3 regions of the Margalitia sp. FSL K6-0131 genome follow, and region 2 is predicted to be linked to each of the others. Evidence: riboswitches for the same ligand, from Rfam matches in the RefSeq annotation. Region 2 holds a riboswitch; each other region holds the start of a gene.
The links. A riboswitch is a leader RNA that binds a small molecule or an ion and turns the genes downstream of it on or off. The one in region 2 is predicted to bind cobalamin.

Region 1: another riboswitch for cobalamin. It lies ahead of NSQ59_RS14575 (ABC transporter substrate-binding protein); the one in region 2 lies ahead of NSQ59_RS07765 (DUF4430 domain-containing protein).
Region 3: another riboswitch for cobalamin. It lies ahead of NSQ59_RS12065 (ribonucleoside-diphosphate reductase subunit alpha); the one in region 2 lies ahead of NSQ59_RS07765 (DUF4430 domain-containing protein).

The regions. Positions count from the first base shown of each region.
Region 1 is NZ_JBBOZS010000001.1:2,976,033-2,980,297, forward strand. It holds gene NSQ59_RS14565 (FecCD family ABC transporter permease) at 1-882, opposite strand, end outside; gene NSQ59_RS14570 (cob(I)yrinic acid a,c-diamide adenosyltransferase) at 980-1,570, opposite strand; gene NSQ59_RS14575 (ABC transporter substrate-binding protein) at 1,603-2,556, opposite strand; cobalamin riboswitch at 2,709-2,896, opposite strand; gene NSQ59_RS14580 (LamB/YcsF family protein) at 3,010-3,777, opposite strand; gene NSQ59_RS14585 (5-oxoprolinase subunit C family protein) at 3,780-4,265, opposite strand, start outside.
Region 2 is NZ_JBBOZS010000001.1:1,617,800-1,622,064, forward strand. It holds gene NSQ59_RS07750 (DHH family phosphoesterase) at 1-504, opposite strand, end outside; gene NSQ59_RS07755 (VOC family protein) at 685-1,071, shown strand; gene NSQ59_RS07760 (NUDIX hydrolase) at 1,110-1,742, shown strand; cobalamin riboswitch at 2,080-2,269, shown strand; gene NSQ59_RS07765 (DUF4430 domain-containing protein) at 2,386-4,233, shown strand; gene NSQ59_RS07770 (class D sortase) at 4,236-4,265, shown strand, end outside.
Region 3 is NZ_JBBOZS010000001.1:2,472,620-2,476,884, reverse strand. It holds gene NSQ59_RS12080 (response regulator transcription factor) at 1-132, opposite strand, end outside; gene NSQ59_RS12075 (hypothetical protein) at 297-422, opposite strand; gene mnmH (tRNA 2-selenouridine(34) synthase MnmH) at 854-1,942, opposite strand; cobalamin riboswitch at 2,123-2,306, shown strand; gene NSQ59_RS12065 (ribonucleoside-diphosphate reductase subunit alpha) at 2,434-4,265, shown strand, end outside.

The DNA of each region.
Region 1 (4,265 bases), 1.4 Mb from region 2:
CGATAATGGCAATAGCTTCTTATGATTTGGTCCCCATACGATACGAATGAAATGCGGGATCACCAAGCCGACAAATCCAATGGAACCCGAAACGGAAACTGCAGCCCCAGTTAATATCGATCCTGCGATTAACACGAACAGCTTTCTTTTTTCTACATTCACCCCGAGATGATACGCCCGTTCTTCTCCAAGTGACATAGCATTTAACTCCTTGATGTTTGTTAAAAGCAACAAAGACCCAATAAGAAAAAAAGGCAAGATAATATTCACATAGCTCCATCCGCGCATAGAGACACTGCCAAGCAGCCAGCCAATGATTTGCCGTAATTCATCCCCTGTTAAAGCAATGATTAATGAAATAAAGGAACTAAAAAAAGAACTAAAAATAATCCCAGTTAAAATAATGGTCTCTACTTTCATCGCTTTCTCCATTTTGCGAGCAAATAACAAAACACAAAAAATCGTGAAAAAGGAGCCAACGATACTCATAAATGGTAAGGTCAAGAGCCCCAAAAATGGTATGGAAATATGAAAGAAAAGGGTTACCACTGCACCGACGGAAGCACCAGACGAAACACCAAGTGTATACGGGTCTGCCAACGGATTGCGCAGCAAGCCTTGGAAAGCTGCTCCAGCGATCGATAAAGAGGCACCAACCATTCCCGCTAGTAGCACTCTGGGCATCCGGATATCCATTACAATATTGCTATTCATAGGGTCTGCTGAATCCTTTAAGGGAATATGTAAAATGGCTGATCCTATAATTTGGATAATTTCATGAATTGGTACATATACAGTTCCCACTGCGATTCCAATAATGATAGAGAATAGTAGAAAGACACATCCAAGAAAATAGGGAAAAATTATGCTATTTCTTCCCATCTTTTGTATAAAAGTAAGTTTTGGCAGTATTAATCAGCTCCTTTTTAAAGGAAAACAAGGCTATCTAAACAACCTTGTTCCCATCCTTTCATCTATTTCATTCACTATTATTTTCTTTACGTTTCCCATCACGAAATACCTTGGCACTTCTTATATATTCAACATCACTTTTTCCTGAACGATGATTAATCACTCGCGCCAAAGCAAAAAAATAGTCTGATAGACGATTTAAATATCGCTGTGCAAGCGGAGGAACGCTGTTGTCGGTTTTCGAAAGGGTAACAACAAGACGTTCAGCACGACGTGTGACCGTTCTCGCAATATGGATCGATGCCGCTGCCTTTGTGCCTCCTGGTAAAATAAATCTTTCTAATTTTGGAGTACTGGCAATATACTCATCTATTTTCGTTTCCAGATAATCAATCATTTCCTGCTGTAATTTGTAAGGGCGCTTCATCGTTTTATTCGCAAGGTCTCCGCCGCAATCAAATAATTCATGCTGAATTTTCTCTAATTCTTCTAAAATATCACCAAACAAATTGGGATCCAGTTCCGCCATCGCTTGTCCAACAAAACAATTCGCTTCATCAACCGTTCCATAAGCCTGAACACGAATATCATCTTTATCAACCCTGCCGCCTATGATGCTGGTTTGCCCTTGATCACCTGTTCTCGTATATATACGCATTTTTTCTCCTCCCTTTTGTTTCTCCGCCATTATTATTTAAAATTATCGGGATAAATCGCCTTTGCCATTTCTTGCAAGCCGTCCGCAAGACGTGGTCCAGGTCTTGATACCTCATCCGAATCAACATTATAGACACGTTTGTTTTTCACTGCTGATACCTCTTGCCATCCTTTTCGTTTTACTACCTGATTGACTGCATCCTTCACATAATACCCGTATGTAAGAACAATGACATTCGGATTTGCTTTCACAGCTGCTTCCTCGGAAAATGGAATCCAACCTGCTTTGTCATCCGCAATATTCTTTGCACCTAATAGATTGACCATCTCATTCATAAAGGTTCCTGTCCCAGTTGTATAAATGTTTGGAGGCGCAGATACTTCAATCCAAACCTTTTGAGGATGATCTTTTGCGATTTTTGACGCTTCCTCTTTTATGTTTGCTACTTTGGACTTCATTCCATCGATGATATCCTCTGCTTTTTCCCGTGTCCCTGTCACTTTTCCAATCATTTCAATTGATTTATATACATCTGTAAACGAGGTGGCATCATTGACAACGACAACTTTAATACCATTGTCCTCCAATTGCTTGAGGCCTTCTTGAGAGTTATGTGCATCTGAAGCGGTAGCAAGTACAACATCCGGTTTCAAAGAAATCACTTTTTCGATATTAATATCTTTCCCGCCAACTTTTGTTTTGTTTTTGACTTGCTCGGGATAATTATCATTATCAGAAACCCCAACAATTGCTTTATCTAAGCCAAGGGCGAACGCGGTTTCTGTATTGCTTGGAATCAGCGAAACAATCCGTTTTGGTTTATTCTTTATTGTAAGCTTATTCCCAACCCCGTCCGTAATCGTAATAGGAAATCCATTGGATTTCGTCGTATGCTTACCAGCATTGTTGTTTTGCTGATCTGCCCCACATCCTGCAAGGACAAAAATTAATAGTAAGATAGATAAGTAATTCAGTAGCTTTTTCATGTGTTAACCCCTTTTGCGATAGTATAAAAGCATAAAAAAAAACATCTCCTAAATCTAGGGATGTCATGTAAAAAAAAACGTAAAAAATAATAGTGTTTTGTAAAAAACACTAAAAACGTTTCGTAAACACCCCCTATCCGCGTAGGTTCATTGGTGCACTCAAAAATCAGACAGGTATCCTGGCTCATGATCATTGCTTACTGTACCTTCCCGTGTATTTTTACATACATAGTGGTCATTACAGCTTGCTCCCATTTACAGTGGCGGGACCGCGTTGGCTTTTCACCAATCTTCCCTATTAAACCTTCCAAATGAAGGTATCTGATTTCGCTGCTAATATGAAATTGTAAACCAACATCATTATACAGTATTTTTTCCGAATTTCCTATATTTTAATAATTTTACACGAATAGAATGTTTCACATAAGAAAAGGACAAGCGCCTTACTCATCCTTATAAAATTTCCTTGATTTTAGCTATTTCAATTCCTGCATCTTTTAAGCTATCAGAAATATATCTAGCAAAGTCTAATGCATTGGCTCCGTCACCATGGATGCAAATGGTATCAGCTTGGATTGGTACATTGATACCTTGAAGGGATGTAACTTTTCCTTCCTTTACCATTTGGATTACTTGGTTAACGGCAGCTTCGTGGTTGGTAATTAGTGCTTGCGAATCCGTTCTTGGGGTTAACGAGCCATCTTGTTGATACGTGCGGTCGGCAAAAACTTCATTTGCCGTGCGCAGACCGATTTTCTTCCCAGCTTTGACGAGTTCTCCTCCTGCCAGACCAAATAATATAAGCTCTGGATCTACTTTGTAGATAGCTTCTGCAATGGCTTCCGATAAAGGAGCACTTTTTGCTGCCATATTATATAGAGCCCCGTGTGGTTTCACGTGCTGAATTTTCCCGCCTTCCGATTTGGCAAACGCATAAATGGCTCCTATTTGATAAACAACAAGATCATATGCTTCTTGTGGCGAGATTTGCATGCTTCTTCTGCCAAAACCGACTAAGTCCTGCAGACCGGGATGAACACCAATCCCTACATTTTTTTCCATCGCTAATTGGACAGTTTTTCTAATTGTCGCGGGATCTCCTGCATGAAATCCGCATGCAATATTTGCTGAGGTGATAAAATCAAGAATTTCCTCGTCTCTACCTAGCTTGTATGCTCCAAAGCTTTCTCCCATATCACAATTTAAGTCCACCTTAGTCATGTTTATGCCTCCCTCTTAAATTTTAGTAATATACCTTTTTTAAGCTCTTGAATTTTTCGTTCTCTTTCCATAAGTAATTGCTCGGCCACTTCATGTTCAATTTCTGAAAAGCGAAGTCGATCTCCAGGCTTCGCTTGAGCCAGTAATGGCAAATCAACAGTAGCAACTTGCCCTATTTTCGGGTAGCCCCCTGTCGTTTGGCGGTCAGCGAGTAATATAATAGGGTTCCCATCTGATGGTACTTGGATGGTTCCGAAGCTAACGGCCTCCGATAGCATTTCCTTCGGTTCCTTCAACGCTAATGTTTCTCCCTTTAAACGGTAACCCATACGATCCGATTGAGTGCTTACTTCAAATGTCTTGGAAAAAAAGTCCTTTTGACTCTGATTTGTAAATAAAGAATATTGGCGTCCCTTCATTACACGAATCGTTTGATCTGTTTTAAAGGAAGGGATAAATTTCGATGCAACCGACCATTCCATTTCCAA
Region 2 (4,265 bases):
ATGCTCCCTATCCATCATATAAAATAAGTCATTTAAACGTTTAGCAGCGACATTATTATTTTCATCCCATTCCCAAGTATCATATTGACGAACTAGATCAACAAATTCGTCCAATGCAGGGGTCTTTTGAATTTTTTGATGCTCCACGAGAAAATCATAAAACAGTGATGTCGCACAGGTTTTCTTACCAGTCTTATATTCGGGATCGACCATTGCCCATTTGTATTCATTAAAATGCATGGCCGTTACATGGTGGTCAATCATTTGAATCGGATGTCCATTAGAAAACCGCTTTTCAAGCTTTTTTTCCACATGTTCATTGACTGCCAGGTCCGTAATATATGTTTCGGTGTTATTATGATCGGGGTTATCGATAAAATGCTCCACACGTTGATTTAAATTTCGATAGGAACAATAAGAAACATTTGCATCTTCACCAAATGCTAGCTTGGCGACAATTCCGCAGCCTAATCCGTCTAAATCAATATCTGTAAAAAGCTTCATCGAATGCAGGTCTCCTTCATTTTTTTCTACCATAAGGATTATTTTAACCGAGGTGCATATCTTATACTCGCACCTAAAAAATATTTGTAAAACGTCAAAAATATTTCAAAAATTCTAAACAAATAGCTGTCTTTTCGGGTAAAATCTTTATGTATATAATTTTTTAAAAGGAGAATGAAAATGGATAGAATACAATCCTTAACCGTTTTACTAGTTTCAGACATAGAAAAATCAATGGCTTTCTATCAAGATGTTTTAGGATGTGAAGTGAACGATTGGTGGGCTCTTCGGAATGATTCATTGAAACTCGGGTTTAAACTTTTACAAGCAAAAGAAAATCAAATAATATCCCCTAATAGCAGCAATAATGAGGTTATATGGGATGCCTATGCTTACGCGTATGATTTTGCAGCCTTAGATCAATTACATAATGAGTGGAAACAAAAAGGGGCGAAAATTGTTCAAGAACCCGTAGTAACAGAGTTTGATTGGGGAGCATGGAGGGAATTTGCGATTGAGGATCCGGATGGGTATGTTTTGGCGGTAGGGACAGGAAATAAAGAATAAGTTTTTGCACAAAAGGCAACTAGATAGGAGTATGACAAATGACAAAAGAATTCTTTGATATTTTTGATGCAGATATGAATCACATGGGTGTTGCGGAACGAAATGAAGTTCACCAAAAGGGATATTGGCATAAGGCATTTCATTGCTGGTTCTATCAAATCGAAAATGGGGTGCTGAATGTTCTTTTTCAAAAAAGACAGCATGACAAGGATACCCATCCTAATTTACTCGATATAACTGCAGCAGGACATTTGACTGCAGGAGAACGTCCTCACGAGGGCATAAGAGAGGTAGAAGAGGAGCTCGGAATACAAGTACAAATGGATGAACTGGAATCGATTGGGGTTATCTCGGCAAGCTATACTGGTGATACATTTATCGATAATGAATTCTGCTACACTTACTTTTACCATTATAAAGAGCATATGGAAAAAATAATACCTGACCCTGTAGAAGTTGCTGGAATTTATCGAATTCCTTTTCACCAAATGGAAGGTTTATATAATGGTTCACTTAAATCTATTAACATCTCTGGTTTTGAATATAAAAATAACCAATTAACTAGCCTTCGCACAGATGTAGAGCTAAAAGATTTTGTACCTCATCCTTCGAATTATTATAAGGTGATTTTTGATAAGCTTTCTAAAATAAATAAGGTACTATCAACATGAAACTGATAGTACCCTTTTTTTAATTTACAGTTGTTTGATTTGGAGAATTCAACCTGAATGATCATCCGGAAAATAGGAATATTTTTGTGATAATCCGACAAACCCGGTAAAAACCGCCACGCTTGATAAACCGACAATCCATTTTAATCCTTTATTTTTCGCCATTATCCTCACTCCATATGAAATAATATCTGACTCGGTTGATTTTGATTATAGGAGGGAAGATTTAAAATAAAATTAATGGAATAAAATAAATTTCACTATCAGGTCAAATATCGGTAATAACCACAACTTGACATATTCTTACTTATTAAACTATGATAATATCGGTATTAATTTAATAGTGGGAAAACTAGGTTGATTGAATTATTTCAATCATTAAAAGGGAAGTTCGGTGAAAAACCGACGCGGTCCCGCCACTGTAAATGGGAGCTCTTTACAAAGATTATCCACTGTCTTACAAGATGGGAAGGAGTTAAAGAGTGTTGATCATGAGCCAGGAGACCTGCCTATTTTTTGCACCATAAACCTACGTGGATAGGTGGTGCTGAGCTCGAGGAAAATCGAACATTTTCACCTCCTGCGACGCACAACATCTTCACATTAGGAGATGTTTTTTTATTTTTTTCAAGGGGGAAGAGAAATGAAAGGAATGCTTTTCAAAAGAAGTTCTGTCGTGTTGACGGCTATCCTACTTGTGATGCTTCAACTAACGGGATTTTTTACAAATCCGGTATCTGCTGCTGCTTTAAAAAATGCAGCAATGATTTCGGTTGTCGATGAAAATGGTAAAACCGTCCTTCCACATTCTGTGTTGGAAATAAAGGATGGAGAAACAGCTTTCGATGTATTAAAGGAAGCAACTACAAAGAAAAATATTGCATTTGACTATACTACTGATCCTAAGTATGGCGCAAATATTGTACAAATTGGGGATGCAAAGCCTGACTATGCAAAGGACAGTACATATTGGGGCTTTATTATTAACGGCAGCATGGCTCAAGTAGGAGTATCCGGATACAAAGTGAAAAATGGGGATGATTTGCTATTTAAGGTAGTAAGTTACCCGGAGAAAACTATTTCCGCAAAAGTTTCTGCAAAAGATGTAAAAGGTAATGCACTGATACCAGAAACAGATGTAAAGGTCGTGGAAGGTGCCAATGCGTACGATGCATTAATACAAGCTGCTTCACAGAAAAATCTTGCACTAAAGGTTTCGGTAGATTCAAGTTACTTTGAATTTGTTCAAAATATCGGAAATGCGAAACTGAATGAAGGGGATTATTGGAAGACCGCTTTGAATGGAAATCCTCTACAATCATCCCTGTCAACAAACATTTTAAAAAATGGAGATAGTGTTGAATTAACCATTGATAATTATATAACACCGCCGGATTCCAATGGTGATAATGGAAACGGGGGCAATAATTCAGGAACTCCAGATGGAACAAAACAACCAAATGTAACGAAGCAACAGGTTGCAGCTGCAATGAAATCTTCTGCTTCTTATGTATTGAAAAATGGTGGTAATGATGAGTTTGAAATCATCGGACTGCAAAGATCCGGTCAAAAGATTCCTGCCGTTTATTTAAATAATATTAAAAAGACATTGAAAGAAAATGATGGTACATTCCGCAATGTTACCGATTATGAAAGATTAGCAATCGGTGTTACTGCAGCTGGAGGAAATGCTGCTAATATTGATGGTTATAATTTGATTGAAAAAATTTACTCCAATGACCGCATGACAAATCAAGGAACAAATGGGGTTATATATGCATTGCTTGCATTAGATAGCAAGAAATATAAAGTTCCTGCTAATGCAAAATGGTCTAGAGAAAAACTTGTAAACTACTTATTGGATAATCAGCTTAAGTCTGGTGGATGGGCACTTGTTGGCGATAATGCGAGTGTTGACATCACTTCCATGGCATTAGCTGCACTTGCTCCATATAAGAGCAAAGAAAATGTAAAAAATGCTATCGATAATGCAGTAAACTGGCTTTCATCCGTTCAGGATAAAAATGGCGGATTTAGCAGCGATATTAATGGCGGAGATGCAAGTGAAACGACTGCTCAAGTAATCATTGGTTTATCGTCTATCGGTGTTGACCCAACTGATAAAGCATTTACAAAAACAGGCGGAAACCTTGTGCAACATTTAATGTCATTCCATCAAAAGGATGGCGGATTTGCTCACATCGCAGCAGATCATGAATCAAATTTAATTGCAACAACGCAAGGCTTATTAGGATTAACTGCGTATCAGCAATATCTAAATGGAGAGGGCTCCATTTATCAATTTACAGGAAATGATGTGACTGTTCAGCCAGGTAATGATGCAACAAACACAGAAAAGCATCCTTCTGATAACGGTCAGCCATTGCCAAATACAGCAACCAATTATTATAACGTATTATTATTAGGTGTAATCCTTTTCATCATTGGTGCAGCTATTTACTTCTATAATCGTAAACAGAAAGCGGCTTAAACATGAAGAAAATTGCATTTGTGATCATGACA
Region 3 (4,265 bases), 850 kb from region 2:
GTCTTCCAAAGCAAATTGGAGCCCTTCCCTTCCGTCATAAGATACCTTCACTTGATACCCCTCATGCTTTAATTCGAGCTCAATAAAGCGTGATAAATTTTTTTCGTCTTCAATGAGTAAAATTTTCTTCATCTATTTCACCTACTAAAACTTCAAGTATTTACTTAAGTTTACTGTAAACAATTCGTTCATGACAAATTCATAGGTTATTTTCCCCAAAAAAAGAAATACTTCCTCCAAAACTAATCGGCGGAAGATTCTTTCCATAAAGGACGTTTTGCTAAAATCATGGATCATTATTTAATATTTGTCTTAGAAGAAATGAAGTTAATAAATGCATGAACAATTTCAATTGACTGAAAGGCAACTAGTGACACTGCTGTCAAACTAAAGAATACGATTGGGATAAAACGTACCCACATTTTATTCGCCTCCTTTATTGTTCAACCTTTACTTTATCAACTTATCATGAGAATAAGATTAAAATTTTATAAATTCTGGATAAAAATAAAAGCTGAAGCGCCTTGCTTATCGGCGTATGGATTTCGTAGTCGCTCACCTCGAGATAAAGGAAACACAGTAAGGTAGTTCACGAACAAATGAAAATAGCACTTCCATTTTCAACTGATGTTGACTTATCGTAGAGAGGAGTCGGAAATATCCACTAGCCGATAGGCGCTGATGCTAGACATAAAAAAACACCGGCTATTTTGCAAGCCGGATTTAAAGAAGGAACTTTATAATGAGTAAAATAATAAGGGGAGTCGAACCGACTCAACGATGATTTTACGAAAACTTTCCTATATTTTCATGAAAGGAAGATTAGAAAATCATGAGAAAATGAAATTTCCACCTAACTTTTAACGGAATGGATATCCGTTTCACCGATTAAATGATGAGATTTTAAAATATTGATTACTTCATCTGTTGCAATATTAATATTATCGCTAACCACTTTTTCCGATTTGCTAATATAGATGTCTTCTTTATGAAGATACTGCGGGTCATAATAGTCTCTCATTAAAAGTTCTACCAACTTCATAAAATTATTTTCTTCCAACGCTTTAAAGATTATGTGGCACCATTCGGATGACTTCATTCTTTTTCTTACATATTGTAACGCCGAACGAACATTTTCTTTAAATTCTTGGTTGTTTTTATTTGGCTGAACATATTCCGCATAAATTCTTTGGATTCTTGCTTCCTCGGAACCTGAAACATAAATATGCAAAGCATTATCCCTTAAAGCAAGTAAAGAATCAGGCTGCACAGCATGTCCAATTCTTTTGCTTTCCCCTTCCATTATTACGTAATGGGAATTCTGTAAGGAAAGCAGCTCTTCAAATAATAGACCGTCAAATGTTTTTTGATTATGGGGTTTTCTGCCATCAATGGCACCAAATAGAGATCCCTTATGGTTGGCCATTTGTTCGAGATCCAGAACGGGAAACCCGAGCTTTTTTAAATTTTGTAATATTTGTGTTTTCCCTGTTCCGGTCATACCATGTAAAATTACTGCTTTACCTGGAAGTAAATCTGGAATCAATTCTAAAGATTTTTTTCGATATGCACGATAACCGCCTTTTAATCTATAGACATGAAGTCCTGAAAAAGTAGCAAATTGTGCAACGGATCCACTGCGCATACCACCTCTCCAGCAATAGATTAAAGGCTTCTTTCCGGACTCTTCTATTTCCTTAATTTTCTTCATTAAATGCGGTATCTTTGGAGCAACAACCTCCATCGCCCTCCATTTTGCCGCATTTGCACCAACCTGTTTATATAAGGTCCCAATTTCTGCTCGTTCTTCATTTGAAAAGATGGGAATATTAATAGAATGGGGAATAGCACTCTCGGAAAATTCTAATGGTGAGCGAACATCCATTGTTACATATTTATCCTTTTCATCAAGCCACTCTTCTACTGTTATATCTTGTGACATAAATTCATTCCTCCAATACTCTTCCCTTTCATTTTATCATATCCAATTCCTTATTGTGTTTAAACAAGAGTATCAATTTATGGAATTCTTTTGCAAAATGATAGTTGTGAATTTACTTTTGATATGTTAATATAAAACACAATATATGCTAATTAAATTCATTTTCAAAACTATATATTGAAATTAACTTCATGTAAGGGTGTCCATAGATGGACTTAATAGGGAATTCGGTGAGAATCCGAAACTGTCCCCGCAACTGTAAGTGTGAACGAAAAAGGATAGACCACTGCATCCGCTCGATGCGGGAAGGTCCTTTAGTAGGCTGCACACAAGTCAGGAGACCTGCCTTCACATGATAAAGTTTCGATTCCTCGGGGATTGGGGAGATGAAACGATAGTTAAAACGTCTATGACTATGTATGTTCTTTTTTCCTATCGTTTGATCTGCTCATCCTTCGGGCAGATCTTATTTTTTTATAGGGGGAAAATAAATGGGAACTACGATTACAGAGATTGAAAATTGGAACCGTCATATCTTATCCATTCTAGTAGAAAAAGCAGAAGCAGACGAACGTTTCCACCCGGTTTATTCTTTCGCACAAAACTTATTAGAGCAAAAGCCTTGGATATCAGAGGACGAGTGGGTTCAGCAAATTATATTAGATTGCCTATCTCGATTAAATGAGGAAGAAATCTTCTGGACATACGATGCTGCTCACTTTTATATGGAATATCTTTATTACAAGGCAGCGCAAAATAGAGAATATTCCTATAAAGTCAGGTATGGTAATTTTTATGGTTTGTTAGAAACTTTAACAGAAGAAGGCATCTATAACCGCTGCCTGCTAGATTGCTATTCAGTAGACGAAATACATCAATTAGCCAGCAAAATGGATTATCACAAAGACCAACTCTTCACATACATAGGAATACGTACATTGGCAGACCGCTATTTAGCGACTGATCATCATAAAAATGTATTCGAGCTTCCGCAGGAAAGATGGATGATTATTGCTATGCAATTAATGATCAATGAACCGAAAGAAAGCCGTTTAAAGCTTGTGGAAGAAGCCTATTGGGCACTAAGTAATCTTTATATGACGGTTGCAACCCCTACCCTTTCGAATGCAGGAAAAAACTATGGGCAATTATCGAGCTGCTTTATTGATACGGTAGAAGACAGTTTACAAGGAATCTTTGACAGCAACACTGATATTGCCAATCTATCAAAAAACGGCGGTGGAATCGGAGTCTATTTAGGTAAGATACGAAGCCGCGGAAGTGCGATTAAAGGATTTGTCGGAGCATCTTCCGGCGTTCTTCCTTGGATGAAACAATTAAATAATATTGCAGTGAGTGTCGATCAGCTCGGACAAAGAAAAGGTGCCATTTGTGTGTATCTGGATATTTGGCATAAGGATATTTCTTCTTTTCTTGATGCCAAATTGAATAATGGGGATGAACGATATCGCACACATGATTTATTTACTGGTGTATGCCTTCCTGACTTATTTATGGAGCAGGTAGAAATACGCGGTGATTGGTACTTATTCGATCCGCATGAGATAAGACAAGTTATGGGGTATTCTCTTGAGGATTATTACGATGAAACAAGCGGAAGCGGCTCATTCCGTACTAAGTATTGGGAGTGTGTTCAACACGAAACCCTTTCTAAAACTGTCGTTCCAGCAATCGAAATCATGAAAAGTATTATGAAGAGCCAGTTAGAAACTGGCGGACCATTTGTCTTTTATCGGGACGAGGTTAATCGTAAAAATCCAAATAAACATCAAGGAATGATCTATTCAAGTAATCTATGTACAGAAATTATGCAAAATCAAAGTACAACGAATATCATTACTCAATATACACAAGATGGAAAAATCATAATTGAAAAACAGCCTGGTGATTTTGTAGTTTGTAATTTATCTTCTATCAATCTAGGGCTGGCTGTTCCCGCCAATATTTTAGAGAGATTAATTCCGATTCAAGTACGAATGTTGGACAATGTGATTGATTTAAATGACATTCCTGTTTTACAGGCAAAATTAACGAACCAAAAATACCGCGCGATTGGACTTGGAACATTTGGGTGGCATCATTTATTAGCATTGAAAAAAATAAAGTGGGAAAGCGAGGATGCAGTTCAATATGCTGATCGGCTATATGAAAAAATCGCCTTCCTTACTATCCAAGCAAGTATGGAATTAGCGAAAGAAAAAGGCTCCTATCCAGTCTTTAAAGGCTCCGAATGGGATACAGGTGAGTATTTCTTTCGAAAAGGATATTTAGAAAACAACTCTTCTTCCTGTGCTTGGGATAG